2 regions of the Pedobacter sp. 01N310 genome follow, and region 2 is predicted to be linked to the other one. Evidence: riboswitches for the same ligand, from Rfam matches in the RefSeq annotation. Region 2 holds a riboswitch; the other holds the start of a gene.
The links. A riboswitch is a leader RNA that binds a small molecule or an ion and turns the genes downstream of it on or off. The one in region 2 is predicted to bind cobalamin.
Positions count from the first base shown of each region.

Region 1: linked by a shared signal. The riboswitch ahead of metE (5-methyltetrahydropteroyltriglutamate--homocysteine S-methyltransferase) and the one ahead of AC1DNH_RS03645 (TonB-dependent receptor plug domain-containing protein) in region 2 are both predicted to bind cobalamin.

Region 1 covers NZ_JBFTSB010000005.1:213,201-219,499, forward strand. Annotated here, with positions in the region: gene metE (5-methyltetrahydropteroyltriglutamate--homocysteine S-methyltransferase) at 1-2,117, opposite strand, end outside; cobalamin riboswitch at 2,317-2,524, opposite strand; gene AC1DNH_RS12770 (M14 family metallopeptidase) at 2,653-5,349, shown strand; gene AC1DNH_RS12775 (DsbA family oxidoreductase) at 5,446-6,162, shown strand.
Region 2 covers NZ_JBFTSB010000001.1:965,610-976,716, reverse strand. Annotated here, with positions in the region: gene AC1DNH_RS03675 (redoxin domain-containing protein) at 1-265, shown strand, start outside; gene AC1DNH_RS03670 (response regulator transcription factor) at 369-1,058, shown strand; gene AC1DNH_RS03665 (RluA family pseudouridine synthase) at 1,415-2,137, shown strand; gene AC1DNH_RS03660 (chloride channel protein) at 2,213-4,003, shown strand; gene AC1DNH_RS03655 (sigma-54-dependent transcriptional regulator) at 4,082-5,485, opposite strand; gene AC1DNH_RS03650 (serine hydrolase) at 5,593-6,840, opposite strand; cobalamin riboswitch at 6,925-7,119, shown strand; gene AC1DNH_RS03645 (TonB-dependent receptor plug domain-containing protein) at 7,217-9,085, shown strand; gene AC1DNH_RS03640 (DUF6580 family putative transport protein) at 9,125-9,712, shown strand; gene AC1DNH_RS03635 (ABC transporter substrate-binding protein) at 9,838-10,779, shown strand; gene AC1DNH_RS03630 (SIR2 family NAD-dependent protein deacylase) at 10,806-11,107, shown strand, end outside.

The DNA.
Region 1 (6,299 bases), on a different contig from region 2:
ATATCGTATACACCTGGGCCAATTTCGTTTGGATATTTAAAATCGGCAAATGCGTCTAATAATTCCATTTGCGAACGTGAGGTTTCGATGGTGATTACGTCGGCATCCATATCGGCAATGTTTTGGATGATATCGTTAAATTCCGAGTAACACATGTGTGTGTGGATCTGCGTATCATCTTTCACGCCGCTCGCTGAAATTTTAAAGGCTTTAACCGCCCAGTTCAGGTAAGTTTGCCAATCAGCTTTGCGCAATGGTAAACCTTCTCTAATGGCAGGCTCATCAATCTGAATGATTTTTATCCCTGCATTTTCCAGGTCGCAAACCTCATCACGGATGGCCAATGCAATTTGGGTACAGGTTTCTGATCTTGGTTGATCATTACGTACAAATGACCATTGTAAGATGGTTACAGGACCTGTGAGCATACCTTTCATATATTTCGAAGTAAGCGACTGTGCATAGGCCGTCCATTTTACCGTCATGGGTTTCGGACGCGAAACATCACCAAAAATGATCGGTGGTTTTACACAGCGTGAACCATAACTCTGTACCCAGCCATTTTTGGAGAAAGCAAAACCATCTAGCTGCTCACCGAAGTATTCAACCATATCGTTACGCTCAAATTCGCCATGAACCAAAACATCCAGATCGATTTCTTCCTGCCAGTTTACGGCTTTTGCGGTTTCTTTCGCAATAAGATCATCATATTCTTCAACTGTAAAAGTTCCATTTTTAAGCTTTGCTCTCCAGCTTCTTACTTCTGCCGTTTGCGGAAACGACCCGATGGTTGTGGTGGCGTAACTTGGCAGATTGAGTTCCTGTTGTTTAATTTTTCTGCTCGAAAATGGACTTAAACGTTCTGCATCCTGCTCTTTTAATCCTAAAACACGTTGTTTAACTTCAGGATTGTGGATGATTTTAGAAACTTTACGGTTAGCAATCGCGATCTTATTTTCCTCAAGTTTTTGCAGGGTAGATGCAGGGCTTTCGTTGGTGATCAGTTTTTTTAAGGTAGCTACCTCTGCAATTTTTTGTTTCGCATAGGCCAGCCACTGTTTAATTTCGGCCGAAAGGTTTTGCGCATTGGTTTCATTGTCTAAATCAACCGGTGAGTGGATTAGGGAACAAGATGGGGCGATCCACACCTTATCGAAGCCCCTTTTTTCTACAGCTTGATTAATGATTGAAGCAGATTTCTCGAAATCATTTTTCCAGATGTTTCTTCCGTCTACCAAACCTAACGAAAGGATGGTATCTTCTTTTAACGAAGCTAAAACATCCGTCAATTGACCTTCAGCTCGTACCAGGTCGATATGTAAAACATTTACCGGGAGTGATGTAGTTAGCGCTAAATTATTGCCCAAGCCCTCAAAATAAGTAGCCAAAACAATTTTTAACCTGGGAAAAGCTTTTCTGATCTCTTTATAGGCATATTCGTAAGCTTTCTTGTCTTTTTCGGTAAGGTCTAAAGTCAAAAAAGGTTCATCAAACTGAACATATTCTACATCCAAAGCATCCAAGCGGGATAATATCTCGATATAAACCGGAAGGAGATTTTTGATCAGATCGATCTTTTCAAAGCCAGCTTCCTTTTCTTTTCCCAATAAAAGGTAAGAAACAGGACCGATTAAAACGGGTTTGGTGGTAATGCCCAATTGTTTTGCCTCGTAAAACTCATCGATAATTTTTGTAGAGAAAAGTTTAAAAGGCTGGTCTTTGTAAAACTCAGGAACGATATAATGGTAATTGGTATCGAACCATTTGGTCATTTCCATCGCTACCAAATCCAATCCTTCTTTTTGATAACCTCTTGCCATAGCAAAATAGAGATCAAGCTCTGAATTTCCTTTTTTCAGGATCACTTCGTTGTACCTTTTCGGGATCGCGCCAAAAGTTAAAGAATGATCGAGCACGTGATCGTAAAAAGAAAAGTCATTCGAAGGAATGATATCAATTCCGGCTTCTTTTTGAAGGTTCCAGTTTTCGTGGCGAATGTTTTTTCCCACCTGAAGTACATTTTTGTACCCAGTTTTATCTGCCCAGTAATTTTCGCAGATTTTCTTTAATTCCCTTTGGCTACCTATTCGCGGATAGCCCAGATTTTGCGTTAGCATCTCTTTTAAAGATTAAGTAAATAAATCGTTTAAAAGCCCTTAAAGCAATATTTTATAATGTTTTTTTGTTAGAAATAAAAAAGGAAAGGTTAGCGCACACACAGCCTACTCATCAGCAAAAAGCTTAAAGCAAGCATATAAAATGGTTAATTTTATGGTGTACAATCAGACCTGACCAATTACTTTATAACGCGAAAGCACCGTCAATTCAATATAGGCAGGTCTCCTGACTTATTCCCGATCTTATCGCCTTCCCATCCCGGTAAACGGCACAGTGGCATGAATGATAAGACCGTTGTCTTTTTTAACAAAAGACAGAATTTACAGTTGCGCGACAGCTCGTGATTTGCACACGATTCCCTATTAATCCCGGTTGTATTCCGGGAACCTGTATCGGTTGATGAAAAATAAAGTTAAGAACTTACATCAGGACAAATGTATGGATTAGGATTTAAAACTTGTAACAAATTTACAGCAAGCCGTTTTTGGACCTTATTCTCTACTATATTTGATTACCTAACTAAACACCCTTATTATGATAAAAATCTACTTTAAAAGGCTTTGTATTGCTTTTTTAATGGTAAATAGCTGTGCGGTGCTGGCGCAGGAAGTGCCAACGCCAAAATCGCATTTTGGTTTTGATATCGGCGACGATTATCAATTGGCCAATTATACCCAAACAGAAGCTTATTTTAAGAAACTCGCGGCAAGTTCTGACCGCATTAAACTAGTTGATATTGGCAAAACCGAAGAAGGCAGAAGTCAATATATGTTGATTGTTTCTTCACCAGAAAACCTCAAGAAATTAGCGCGTTACAAGGAAATTTCGCAACAGCTGGCGCATGCAGAAATTACACCTGAGCAGGCAAAAGCATTAGCCCAGGAAGGTAAAGCAGTAGTTTGGATAGATGGTGGCTTGCATGCCAACGAGGTGGTGGGTGCGCATCAGCTGATCGAAACTGCTTATGAGTTTGCCTCCAGGAAAGACCCTGAAACCCTGCGTATTTTGGATAACGTAATCATTTTGTTTACCCATGCCAACCCTGATGGACAAGAATTGGTGAGCAATTGGTACATGAGAGAGAAAGACCCCAAAAAAAGAACAACCTCAGGTTTGCCTGTTTTGTACGAAAAGTACGCAGGTCACGATAACAACCGCGATTTCTTTATGTTAAACCTTAAAGAAACACAGAATATCGGTCGCCAGCTTTTTGTGGAATGGATTCCGCAGATTATGTATAACCACCATCAGGCTGGTCCGGCAGGAACCGTTGTTGCAGGCCCACCTTATCGCGATCCTTTCAATTATGTTTTCGACCCAACGCTGTTAACCAGTTTAGATGCCGTTGGCGCAGCCATGCACAACCGTATGAATGTAGAAAACAAACCTGGTTATACCCAACGTGGAGGATCGGTTTATTCTACCTGGTACAATGGCGGACTAAGAACCACAACATATTTTCATAATATGATTGGGCTCCTGACCGAAATTATCGGGAACCCTACACCTTCTGAAATTCCGTTAATTCCTTCGAGATTATTGCCGAACGGCGATTCGCCAAACCCGATTACCCCGAGGAAATGGTACTTTAAAAACTCGATTGACTATTCAGTATCGTTAAACTATGCCGTTTTAAATTACGCACAACGTTACCGTGACGAATTGTTGTACAACATTTACCAGATGGGCAGAAATTCGATAGAGCGTGGTAAAAAAGATACCTGGTCTTTTTCTCCTAAAAAAATAGAAGCCATTAATAATGCGGCAAAAGGTGAAAAAGGTGGCCCGATTGCTGGAGGTGATGATGATTTTGGCTCCCGGCGTCAGCTTAGCATGAAAGCTTTTGATACGGTGATGAAGGCTCCTGTAAACAGAGATCCGCGCGGATATATTTTAAGCGCCGATCAGCCGGATTTTAATTCTGCCGTTAAATTTTTAAACGCTTTGATCAGAACAGGTGTTGTGGTTCAAAAAGCAACCGCTTCATTTGCCGTTGCAGGAAAAAATTATCCTGCCGGAAGTTATATCGTAAAAACCGATCAGGCTTTTCGTCCGCATGTTTTAGATATGTTCGAACCGCAAGATCACCCAAATGATTTTAAATATGAAGGAGGCGCACCAATTCCGCCATATGATGCTGCCGGATGGACTTTAGCTTATTTAATGGATGTGAAATTTGATCGGATTCTGGATGATTTTTCAGGGCCGTTTGAGAAAAATCCTTACGGAGAACTATTAAAGCCGGATAATAAAGTACCTAACGGATCAAATTATGTATTAAGTGCAGCACAAAATGATTCCTATACTGCAGTGAACGACCTTTTGAAAAATAAAGTTGAAGTTTACCGTTCGACTGAAAATGGCGATTTTTATGTTTCTTCAGCAGGGAAATCAATATTGGAAAAAGCAAACATCAAACTGAAAAGTGCTGCCGCTCCAAAAGATAAAATTAAAATCTCTCCCAGAAAAATTGCCCTTTGGGATACCTATGGAGGTTCTATGGCCTCAGGGTGGGTGCGCTTTTTAATGGAGCAATACCATTATAACGCAACAGTAATTTATCCGCAGGATATAGATGCGGGGAACTTAAAATCTAAATACGATGTAATTGTTTTTGTAGGTGGCGCGATCCCATCGGTACAAGGAGGAGGGTTTGGAAACAGGTCTTTCGGACCAAAGGCAGAAGAAGTTCCTCAAGAGTTTAGAAACCGTTTGGGAAGGATTACTGCAGACAAATCGATCCCTGAATTAAAGAAATTTTTGGAAGCGGGGGGGAATATTGTAGCTATTGGCAGTAGCACCAATTTAGCTTACCATTTAAATCTTCCAGTTCGGAATGCAATGGTCGAAATCGTAAACGGAGAGGAAAAGAGATTACCCGCCGAAAAATATTATGTTCCCGGAAGCGTTTTAAATGTTGGTGTAGACACAACTTTGCCAACAACCTGGGGCATGGAAAAGGAAGCTGACGTATATTTTGACAATAGCCCCGTTTTTAAGCTCACAGGCGACGCCATTGTGGCTGGAAAGATTAAACCTTTAATGTGGTTCGAAAATGCCACTCCGCTGCGCAGCGGCTGGGCCTGGGGGCAGGCTTACCTGCAAGATGGTGTAACGGCCTTTGAAGCGAAGGTTGGTAAAGGCAAACTGCTTGCTTTTGGGCCAGAAATTGCTTTTCGAGCACAAACCCATGGCACTTTTAAGCTGATATTTAATCAGTTGTACAAGTAGTTACAGTAATTATAAATGAAAGCCACTATCCTAAACGATAGTGGCTTTTTACTTTAGCCTTACCATAGGCAAGTATAATCACCTTAATTTTGTGCTATGAAAGTAGAAATTTGGTCGGACGTAATGTGTCCGTTTTGCTATATCGGGAAAAGACATTTTGAACAGGCGATAGAAAAATTACCTTTCAAAAATGAAATTGAGGTGGATTGGAAGAGCTATCAGCTTAATCCAGAGTATCACAATACCAATAACGAATCGGTGTACGATTACCTTTCGCGGAGTAAGGGAATGCCAATAGAGCAAGCTAAGCAAATGACCAAACAGGTTGTGGATATGGCTGCAAATGCTGGTTTGAAGATAGATTTTGATACGAATATCCCTGCCAATACCTTCAACGCGCATCGTTTGATACATTTGGCGGCAAAACATAACCTTCAGGATTTAGCCGAAGAAAAACTGTTTGAAGCGCATTTCGTAAACAGTAAAAATATCGGTGAAACGAGTGTTTTGGTTGATCTTGCCGTAGAAATTGGCTTGGATAAAGATGAGGCCGAATCAGTTCTGAATGGAAATGAGTTTGCTGAAGCTGTTCGTTATGATATTTATGAAAGCCAGAATTTAGGAATCCGTGGTGTGCCTTATTTTGTAATGGACCGCAAGTACGGTGTTTCCGGTGCTCAGCCTGTTCAGGCTTTTACCGATGCGCTTACCCAAAGTTTTACGGAATGGAAAGACGCTCAGCCTAAAACTACACTGACTTCATTAAACAAAAATGATGATGCGGTTTGTGATGAGAATGGCTGTGAGATATAGATTTGTTTCCCGCAGATTAAGCTGATCAACGCAGATTTTTTCTGCGAAAGCCATTTTGATCTGCGGTTTTTACAGATTAGTCGTCACCTCGACTGGAGCGCAGCGCAATGGAGAGGTCTATTCAAAACGGTCGTCTT
Region 2 (11,107 bases):
TTACAATAAATATAAAAATAAGAACTTTGATATCATCGGCATTTCGTTAGACACCGACAAGGCTGCATGGTTAGGTGCGGTGAAAGCAGATGGATTAACCTGGGCGCACGTTTCCGAATTAAAAGATTTTAACGGAGCAACCGTAAAAAAATACCAGGTACAGGCTATCCCAACTTCTTACTTAGTTGATCCCTCTGGGAAAATAATTGCTAAAAACCTGCGTGGCGACGAATTAGAAACGTTTTTAGCTAAAACGTTACTTTAAAACAAAATCCATGTTAAACTAATTTAAGTAATTAACAATTTCTTAACTTAGGCTTAACTAAATATTGCATCATAGACACTACTTTCGTAACAAATATTTAACTATGAACAACGCAGGTCAGAAAATATTAATTGTTGATGATGAACCAGATATTCTGGAGCTTATTGAATATAACCTTAAAAAAGAGGGTTATCAGGTTTTCACAGCTACCAATGGCCAAGAAGGAATTACTGTTGCGAAAAAGGTGCATCCGGATTTGATTATTCTGGATATTATGATGCCTAAAATGGATGGAATTGAGGCTTGCCGTTTAATGCGTGCAATACCCGAATTCAAGAATACATTTATGGTTTTCTTAACCGCCAGAAGTGAAGAGTATTCAGAAATAGCAGGTTTTAATGTGGGTGCTGATGATTATATCGCAAAACCAATTAAACCACGTGCTTTAGTTAGCCGAATTAATGCAATTTTAAGACGAAATACAGGAACAGAAGAAATATCTGAAAACAAATTGGAAATTGGCGATTTAGTAATCGATCGTGAAGCCTATTTGGTTTTTCAAGGCGGTAATAAAGTGGTATTGGCAAAAAAAGAATTTGAACTTTTATACTTGTTGGCATCAAAACCAGGAAAAGTTTATACCCGCGAATCGATCCTTAAAAATATCTGGGAGGATTCGGTAGTAGTAACCAATAGAACCATTGATGTTCACATCCGCAAACTAAGGGAAAAATTAGGCGAAACTTATGTATCAACCGTAAAAGGGGTAGGTTATAAGTTTGAGCTTTCTTAAATAGCTTTACCATAGATAGACACAGATTAGCACAGATTTTTTCTGATGATTAATCTGTGTTTTTTTATGCTGTCATTCTGAGGTACGAAGAATCTCTTACATTTTAGCTCTGCCGCTAAAATACCTCTGCTTTTTTTTCGATGCTTTTATTTTACAACACATTCTATGTCTTGGAGATTCTTCACTGCGTTCAGAATGACAAAATGCGCCAGGAAGACGAAACTCTGCGCAAAACCGTCAAACTATCGCCAATCTTACTTCCTCCATATCTGTATTTATCCTTTTTTATCTGCGGTTAATATCTTAACCAATAAAAATAAAATCGTATTTTTGCGCTTCATTAATTACAGCACAGTTTGAAGTTTCCAAATTTTAAAGACCTTATTCTTTTCGAAGACAACGATTTTATTGTTATCAATAAACCTCCATTTTTAGCCTCGCTCGATGAACGTGGTGGATCTGGAGAAACCAATGTGTTACGCCTGGCCAAACAGTATAGCGATGATGCACAGGTTTGTCACCGTTTGGATAAAGAAACTTCTGGCGCTTTAATTATCGCCAAAAATCCTGAAGGTTACCGTCATGCTTCTATGCAGTTCGAAAGAAGAAAGGTGAATAAAACCTATCATGCGGTAGTAGATGGGCATGTCATTTTCGATCAGTTAACCGTTGATCTTCCGATTTTGAACGATGGCAATAAAAATGTAACCATTGATAGGGCAGAAGGTAAAAGAGCAGAAACCATTTTCGATTCGTTAAAATACTACAAACATTATACACTGGTTGAATGCAAGCCAATAACTGGTCGTATGCACCAGATCCGTATTCACTTAGCAACACAAAGGGCAGCCATTGTTGGCGATGATATGTACAAAGGGAAACCTGTTTTTCTTTCGTCAATTAAGAGAGGTTATAAATTAACCAAAGGCGAAGAGGAGCAACCCATTATGAAACGTTTCGCATTACATGCCAGGCACCTGGTTTTTAAAGGATTAGATGACAAAGATATTGTGATCGATGCACCATACCCAAAAGATTTCGCAACCTTAATTAAGTTATTGGATAAATTTGATGCATAAAGGAAGCCTTTAAATTGGCTTCTCTTGTTGTTTTTGTTACTTTTGGGCATTCGCCCTCTATTAAAAAACAATAGGATGTATATCAGATTTGTAAATTACCTTGATCAGGTTAATCAGTACCGAAAATCTAAAATATCAAACCGTAATTTCTTAATTATCCTCGCTGTAATTGTTGGGGTTTTAGCAGGATTAGCCGCCGCCGCTCTAAAGAGCCTAACGCATCACATCGAAGAATTTCTTCAATCAGATTGGCACTGGAAATATAAATACTACCTGTATTTTGTGTTTCCGATGATCGGTATTTTCTTAACGGTTTTGTACATCAAGTATTTTATCCGTAAAACTAAATTCGAAACGGGTTTAACCCCATTGCTTTATGCCATTTCGAAAAAATCGAGCAAGGTAGAAGCACACAATATTTATTCGCAGATTATTACCGCAGCCGTTACGGTAGGTTTTGGTGGTTCAACAGGTTTGGAAGCGCCAATTGTTACCAGTGGATCGGCAATAGGCTCAAACCTTGGCCGTTTACTTGGCTTATCTTATCGCGAAATTACCATGCTAGTGGCCTGTGGCGCAGCAGCAGGTATTGCAGGAGCATTTAATAGCCCAGTAGCTGGGATTGTATTTGCTATCGAAATTTTATTACCAGAGTTTACCATCCCTGCGTTTATCCCACTTTTATTATCGGCTGCAACAGCTGCAGTAGTAGCAAGATTATTCTATACACAGCAACTTTTCTTTTTGGTTACAGAAGGATGGAAGGTGAATGCATTGTTTTATTATGTGATACTGGCTTGTTTTATAGGCTTATTCTCCATTTATTTTACAAAAGCCAATTATGCCGTAAAAGGCTTATTCTATAAAATAAAACATCCTTATACCAAAGTTATTGTGGGTGGTTTAATGCTTGGAGTTTTGGTTTTTCTATTCCCAACACTTTACGGCGAAGGTTATATCACAATAAAGGGACTGTTAAAAGGCGATTACCAAACAGTGATCAATAATAGTATTTTCTCCGATTACAATACCATTCCGGCTTTAGTGGTGTTGTTTACAGTAGTAACTATTTTCATGAAGTCGATAGCGACTTTGGTTACCTTGGGCGCTGGTGGTAACGGCGGAACGTTTGCGCCCAGTTTAATTATGGGCGGTTTAATCGGGTTTATCTTTGCCTATGTGGTAAATCTATCTGGTTTGGCGCAATTAAATGTTTCGAACTTTATTGTTGCAGGTATGGCAGCTGCTTTGGGCTCGATTATGCATGCTCCCTTAACTGGCATCTTCCTGATTGCCGAAATTACGGGTGGATATATCTTAATGGTACCACTAATGATTACCACTGCCATTTCTTATGCCATTAACCGCAGCGCTCAAAAACATTCTATTTATACAAAAGCATTAGCGGATAAAGGAGAACTGTTATCGCATGATGATAAGGATACGACTGTTTTAAATCAGATGAAACTAAAGTATTTGATCGAGAAAACCTATCCTCGATTAAACATGAATGATCAGATTTCGATTAAGATGAATGAGATCATGCAATCGCGTAAAAATATATGTGCTGTTACAGATGAACTGGGCGATTTTAAGGGCATCATTTACATAGAAGAGCTATTTAACGAAATGATTAATCACCCTGATAAGGAAAATTTGCTAGCTTCTTATTTGGTACAACCTGCACCGAACGCCGTCACCGAAAATGATGATCTGAAAATGGTATTAGAGAAGATGGAGCAAGATAATGTATGGATTTTACCCGTATTAACTGCGCAGAACCAATATTTAGGTTTCGTTTCTAAAACAGCAATCTTTAATAAATACAGGGCATTGCTGATGAGGCAGAATGATTATATGGGGTAGTTGTGGCTCATAAATAGAGGAGAAATATCATTAAACGAAAGAAGTCAAGTTTTTAAAACTTGACTTCTTATTATGATCTTACTCAGCTCTTTTTAAGCCAAACTTTTCAATTTTGCTGTACAAATGACTTCTTTGGATATCAATCTCATCCGCCGTTTTTGATACGTTCCAGTTGTTTTTTTCCAATTTGAATTTGATAAATTCGCGCTCTGCATGATCTTTATAATCCTGAAAATTATTGAACGAATCGAAAGAAAAAGCAAGGCTTGAACCGCCAGCACCTGCAATCTGTGCACTGGTTGCAGCACCAATGTTTGTACCACCGCCTGGATTAGCGAATGCACGTACATCATTTTCGGTAATTACCTTATCGCTCAAAATAATTAAACGCTCAATCATGTTATGTAGCTCACGCACGTTACCTGTCCACGGTAAGGCCTTTAAAGCAGCCATACCAGTATCATTTATTTTCTTAACCGGCATCCCATAATCACTGCATATATTCTCTAAAAAGTTTTGTGCAATAACCGGAATATCATCTGTACGCTCCGTTAAATGTGGAACATGGATATTGATTACATTTAACCGGTGGTATAAATCCATACGGAAGTTACCATCTTCGATTTCTTTCATTAAATCTTTATTGGTTGCCGCTAAAACACGAACATTTACTTCAATTTCCTTTTCGCCACCTACACGCGAAATTTTATGCTCTTGTAAGGCACGTAAAACTTTTGCCTGGGCAGAAAGGCTCATATCGCCAATCTCATCCAAAAATAGCGTACCACCATTAGCCAGTTCAAATTTACCAATACGTTGTTTAACAGCAGAGGTAAATGAACCTTTCTCGTGGCCAAACAATTCACTTTCAATCAGTTCTGATGGAATAGCGGCGCAGTTCACCTCAATTAGAGGGCTATCGGCACGGTTCGATTTTTCATGTAACCAACGGGCTACCAATTCTTTACCACTACCATTTGCACCCGTAATTAATACACGGGCCTCGGTCGGAGCCACACGTTCTATGGTTTCTTTAATTTTAGAAATACTTTCCGATTCGCCTAAAATCTCTCGGGTTTTACTTGCTTTACGTTTTAAAACCTTGGTTTCGGTAACTAAATTTCCACGGTCTAAACCATTACGAACCGTAATTAATAACCTGTTTAAGTCAGGTGGTTTCGAAATAAAATCAAAAGCTCCTTTTTTACTGGCTTCAATGGCAGTTTCAACTGTTCCATGACCAGATATCATAATGAATGGCAAATCGGGTTTGATGATCTGTGCCTGTTCCAGCACTTCCATACCATCCATCTTATTCATCTTGATATCGCAAAGTACCAGGTCGAAATTTCCTTTTTTGATCATTTCGAGGCCATCAATACCGTTATCGATATCTTCAACATCGTAATTTTCGTACTCCAGAATTTCGCGTAAGGTACTCCTTATCGCACGCTCATCATCAATTATTAATAGTTTAGCCATTAGAGATGTATCCTTTAATTTTGAAATGCGAATATATTATTTTTTAATTAATGTATAGTTTTTTATACAATTAATACGCAATAAACCTTAAAAGATGAGAAAGGTTTTTAATAAGTGTAATCCATCTTAAACTTATTTAAATCGGGCTTTTGTTTTTTAGCTCTTTTTAGTTCCAATTCGTAAATGGTTCTGCCCAGATTTTTCATAAAAGGAAAACAAACTGTTTCGTATTCGTATTTATTATCGTTAAATATGCCATCCTCATTACTATGAACAACAGCGGTTAGGAAATATTCAATTCCATTTTTAAAATCAACGAAATATGAGTTATCAATGATGTAGCCATAGCTATCGCCATATTTATTGAAGATGCGGATATTTGGATCAGGAGTTACCTGTTCCCGTCCATAGTATAACATTTTTGCATAGGTAGTCCAAAATTCTTTCGGATCGTATTTAGGAAAATTACTTTCGGTTGGATATTTACTCATATAAGTATAAATGAGCTTATAATCTTCTTTAGTAAGGTTAAACCGTTCTTTAAGCGGAAAAGCATCAGGAAAAATCAATTTCTGCATCAGTTTCTGTTGATCGTTAATGGCGAAAGCGTTTTTCCCCGCTAAACTGAAAGGTTTGTTTACCAGCTTGTTGGTACTATCCATGTATCCGGTACCCATTACCAAATTGCTTAATTTTAATTCATATTCTTTTGAATCGTACCGGGCAGCCTGATCATACACCAATTGTTCGCCATTGTAAAATTTGATGGGATTGGTATGTTTAGCTGATTCTCCTGCATCGCCAATGGCCAGGCGATTTAAAATGCGGCTATCGTATAATCCGTTAGCTTTCAGTTTTTCATTAATTTCGGCACGACCAATAAACTCGAATAAACGGTTAAAAGCATCATTATCACTGGTAAGCAAAATCTTTTTAACGTAATGCTCTATTGATGGAAGTCCATTTTTAGCACTTGTATCTGTTAAAACCTTCGTTTGTCCTTTATAGGCGCTATCGGTAATCATGGTACTCTTAGCCGTTAAGCCTGTATTTTTTAAGCGGTTTACTTTTTCCAAGGCAAAAATTACAGCGGCTAGTTTAACCGTACTGGCAGGATAAAAATAATGGTGTGGGTCTAAATTGTAGCTAAAGGTTTTAAAAGTGGGTTTATTCTTCGCACCACGGTTAATCTGGGTATAGAGAATCTGGATCTGGTTTTGATCAGGATGATGAAGTACAGCGGAAAAAAGCTCAGGCTTAGACTCCATCAGTTTCTTCAAAAAAACAGTATCGGTTTTTTGCGCCATAACAGATAGGCTTATTAATGAAAATGTAACAATTAATATTCTTCTCATGGGTAAAAATTTGATTCCTAATTTAGCTTTTTCTATTAAAACCACCATTTTCCATCATGCATTTTACATGTTGCTTAATTTTGTTACTTTTGCAGCGCTTTTGGTTTCCGGCATTACACCCGGAATTAAAAGGGAATACAGTGTAAATCTGTAACTGTCCCGCAGCTGTAAGCTCTATAACGGATTTCCAATCAATCTGCCACTGTTCCGACTTGTCGGGATGGGAAGGCCGGAAACCCGGGAGTAAGTCAGAAGACCTGCCTTCAGCATTTAATTTCATAGCTTTCGGGGATTGAAGCTAGGATTGAGATACTTAACGTTTTTCGTATTTTCATTTCCTTTTCTATCTGTTGGCTGTGGGCAAAACCACAATCAAATGAACAAAAAAAGAATGCTAACTGTAGCCAGTTTAGGGCTAGCACAGTTAATGATTAGCCAGGTGGCTAATGCTCAAACACAAGACAGTTTGCAGCTCAAAGATGTTGTAATTTCTGCAACAAAAAATGACCAGAAACAATCACAGACAGGTAAAGTGGTTACGATCATCAGTCGTGAAGTATTGGAGCGCAGTAACGGAAAATCATTGCCAGAACTTATTAGCGAGCAGGCAGGGATTATTGTAGCAGGTTCAAGCAGCAATCCGGGATTAAACAAATCGGTATTTTTTAGAGGTGCAGGAAGTGCTTATGCCGTGGTTTTAATCGATGGTATTGTGCAAAACGATCCATCAGGAAACGGAGGTGCATTCGATTTAAGATTGATTTCTATCGATCAGATCGATCATATCGAAATTTTAAGAGGCGGTCAGTCTACCATTTATGGTTCTGATGCCGTTGCAGGAGTAATCAATATCATCACTAAAAAAGGTGGCCCAAAAGGCAATACCATTTATGGTGTGGCCAGTGCAGGCAGTTACGAAACTTACAAAGGAACCATTGGTTTAAACGGTGGTGTTGAAGGTTTTTCGTATAATATTAACTATACCCACGCCAAAACCGATGGAATTTCAGAAGCAGCAACACCAGTGGGAAGTACAGCTGTATTTGATAAAGACGGCTTTAAAACTGATGCCTTAAATGCGAATTTCGGAATCAAACTGGATAAGCATTTCTCTGTAAATCCATTTGTACGCTACTATTATGGCAATTACAAGTTTGATGGTGGCGCTTTTACCGATGCAAACAATTATTCTATCCTGAAAAACTTTGCTGCAGGTACCAATGCCAAATACGAATTTGCAACTGGTAAAGTAACGTTAAACTATAGTTTCGAAAGTACCAGAAACGATGCGCATAGCCAGTACCCAAGCATTAACGAAGGAAGGGTATCACTATTGGATTTATTCTACAACCAAAAATTGGGTAACAAACTCGATTTATTGGTGGGTATCGATAACCGTGTGATGAAATTATCATCAGCAACAAATAAACCGGAAACCAACATTTTTGCCGCTTACGGATCATTATTCTTACACGATTTAAGTGTGTTTAACCTTGAAGTAGGCGGACGTTACAATAAACACGAACAATATGGCGAAAACTATACCTACTCAATTACCCCAAGCATCAATGTCATTAAAGAGATAAAATTATTTGGAACGGTTTCAACAGCATTTAAAGTTCCTACCTTAAACATGCTTTTTGGTCAGTTTGGTGCTAATTTGGATTTAAAGCCGGAAAAATCGAAGAATTACGAAGCTGGCGTTAATTTTAGCTTTGCTGGCGACAAATTTAGCTTACGTTTAGCAGGTTACAAACGCGATTTAACTGACGCCATTATTTATGCTTACCCTAACGGATACATTAACCAGGTAAGTCAGAAAACCAAAGGTTTCGAAGTTGAACCAGCAGTTAAATTCAGTGTGTTTAACATTAATGGCTATTACGCTTATGTAGAAGGCAATGAGTTCAACTTTGTTGATAATGCCGTTGCTAACTATCTTTTCCGCAGACCAAAACATACATTTGGCATTACTGCAGGTGCACAGGCAACAAGCAATTTATATGTGAGTGCAAATTACCGTTATTTCGGCAAACGTACCGATGGTAATTTTAACACGTATACAGTCGACAATCTACCTGCTTATAAATTGTTAAATGCTTATGCCGAATATGCATTGGCAAAGAAACGTGTAAAGATATTTTTTGATGCAAAAAATATTCTGAACGAAAAATACAGCGAAATTATTGGTTACAATAGTTTGGGCTTCAACTTTAATACAGGTGTAAGTTTTAATATCCGCTAATAAAAATTTAACTTTGTTTAAATATTAACCAGAAATAGCATGTCTCATTTAAAATTTAATCCACGCACTTTAATTTTGTTGTTAATGATATTGGCAATAACGGCTTTACGTTTGCTGGTAACATTCAACTCAGATGAATTAAAGTTTGCTAATTTTTCATCAATAGGAGCAGTAGCCTTATTTGGAGGAGCATATTTTAAAGATCATCTTAAAGCATTCGCTTTTCCGCTATTGAGTTTGTTTTTAAGCGATTTAGTACTTTATACAACCATCTATAAACAGTATGTAGATTTGTTTTTAGTTCAAGAACTTTGGACATACCTTGCAATTGCATTAATGGTTTTAGCGGGTCGTTTCTTATTAAAGAAGGTAAATATTGCCAGCTTATTCCTATCTACAATCGTAATTGTATTCATCCATTGGATTGTAAGTGATATCGGTTCATGGTATAAAAACCCATTGTATACGCAAAACTTAAATGGTTTTATAGATTGCTTAATTAAAGCCATTCCATTCGAGATCAGATTCTTAGAAGGAACAATAATCTATGGTGCTTTGCTTTTTGGCGCTTTTGAAATCTTAAAAGCAAAATACCCAGTATTAAAACTGCAAACACAAGAGCTGTAGAAAGATCCATTGTTTGGCATAACACCAATAAAGTAAAAACAAGATAGAAATCCTCTTTTGATTCGATTCAAAAGAGGATTTTTTTTAACTTAGAATATCAATTCCATTTTACCTTTTACATCCTAATGAAAGTTGTTTCCTTTTTACCTGCTGCCACTAAAATGATTTACGATATGGGCCTGCAAGAATACCTGCATGGCGTAACATTCGAATGCCCTAAAGAGGCTGCAGATCAACCAAAAGTTGTACGTTGCATATTAGAAGGCAAAAACTATTCGAGTATCGAAATAGACCGGATCTTTTCGGCATCAAAAGCGCAAGGCAAAAGTTTGTATTGGGTAGATGATGCACTGTTGGAAAGCATCGCACCCGATGTGGTTTTCACACAAGATATATGCGAGGTGTGCAACATCGATACTGTTTGTACCGAAACAGCCGTAATGAAGCTTAGCAAACAGCCAACGCTGGTACCTTTATCGCCAAATAACTTACAGGATGTTTTCGATTGCGCCATTACCATTGCCAGGGCTTTAGGAAAGGAAGAGGTAGCGTTAAACTATCTGGCAGGCCTGCAAAAGAAAACGGATCATATTTTAGATCAGCTTAGGGCAAACCGTGCACCGTTAAAAAGGATTATGCTAATGGAATGGATCGAACCGATATACAATTGCGGACACTGGATTCCTTTTCAGATTGCAGCAGCCGGTGGCGTTGATATGTTGTCCAATCCTGGTGGCGACTCTATTGTAACCCAGTGGGATAAAATCCTGAAATATAACCCAGAGGTTTTGATTATCGCACCATGTGGCTTTGATATGAAACGAAGCATGGAAGAAATGGAGCTGTTAACGTCAAAATCAGGCTGGATCGATCTTGAGGCAGTAAAAAACAATCAGGTTTATATTGCTGATTTTGATATGTTCACCCAACCTAGCGTAGGTACGCTGGTTGAAGGTATAGAAGCTTTAGCCTGCATGTTCCACCCGGAGATATTTAAGGCAGACGAAAACATAGCCAAAAAATTCATCAGCCACAGCCGGTCTGTGAAATCACTAAAATCAGTGTAATCATTTAATCTGTGTAATCATAATTTATGAAATTAGTTGTTTTAACAGGAGCAGGGATCAGTGCCGAAAGTGGGTTAAAAACATTTAGGGATTCTGATGGATTATGGGAGGGCTATAATGTTTATGATGTAGCTACCCCCGAGGCCTGGGAGAGAAACCCCGAATTGGTACAAGAATTTTATAATGAAAGGAGAAGACAGGTTTTAGCCGCAAAACCCAATTTGGCTCACCAGGTGCTTGCTGAGCTGGAAAAAGACTTCGACGTTGAAATTATTACCCAAAACATTGATGATTTACATGAAAGAGCAGGTTCTACCAAAGTTACCCA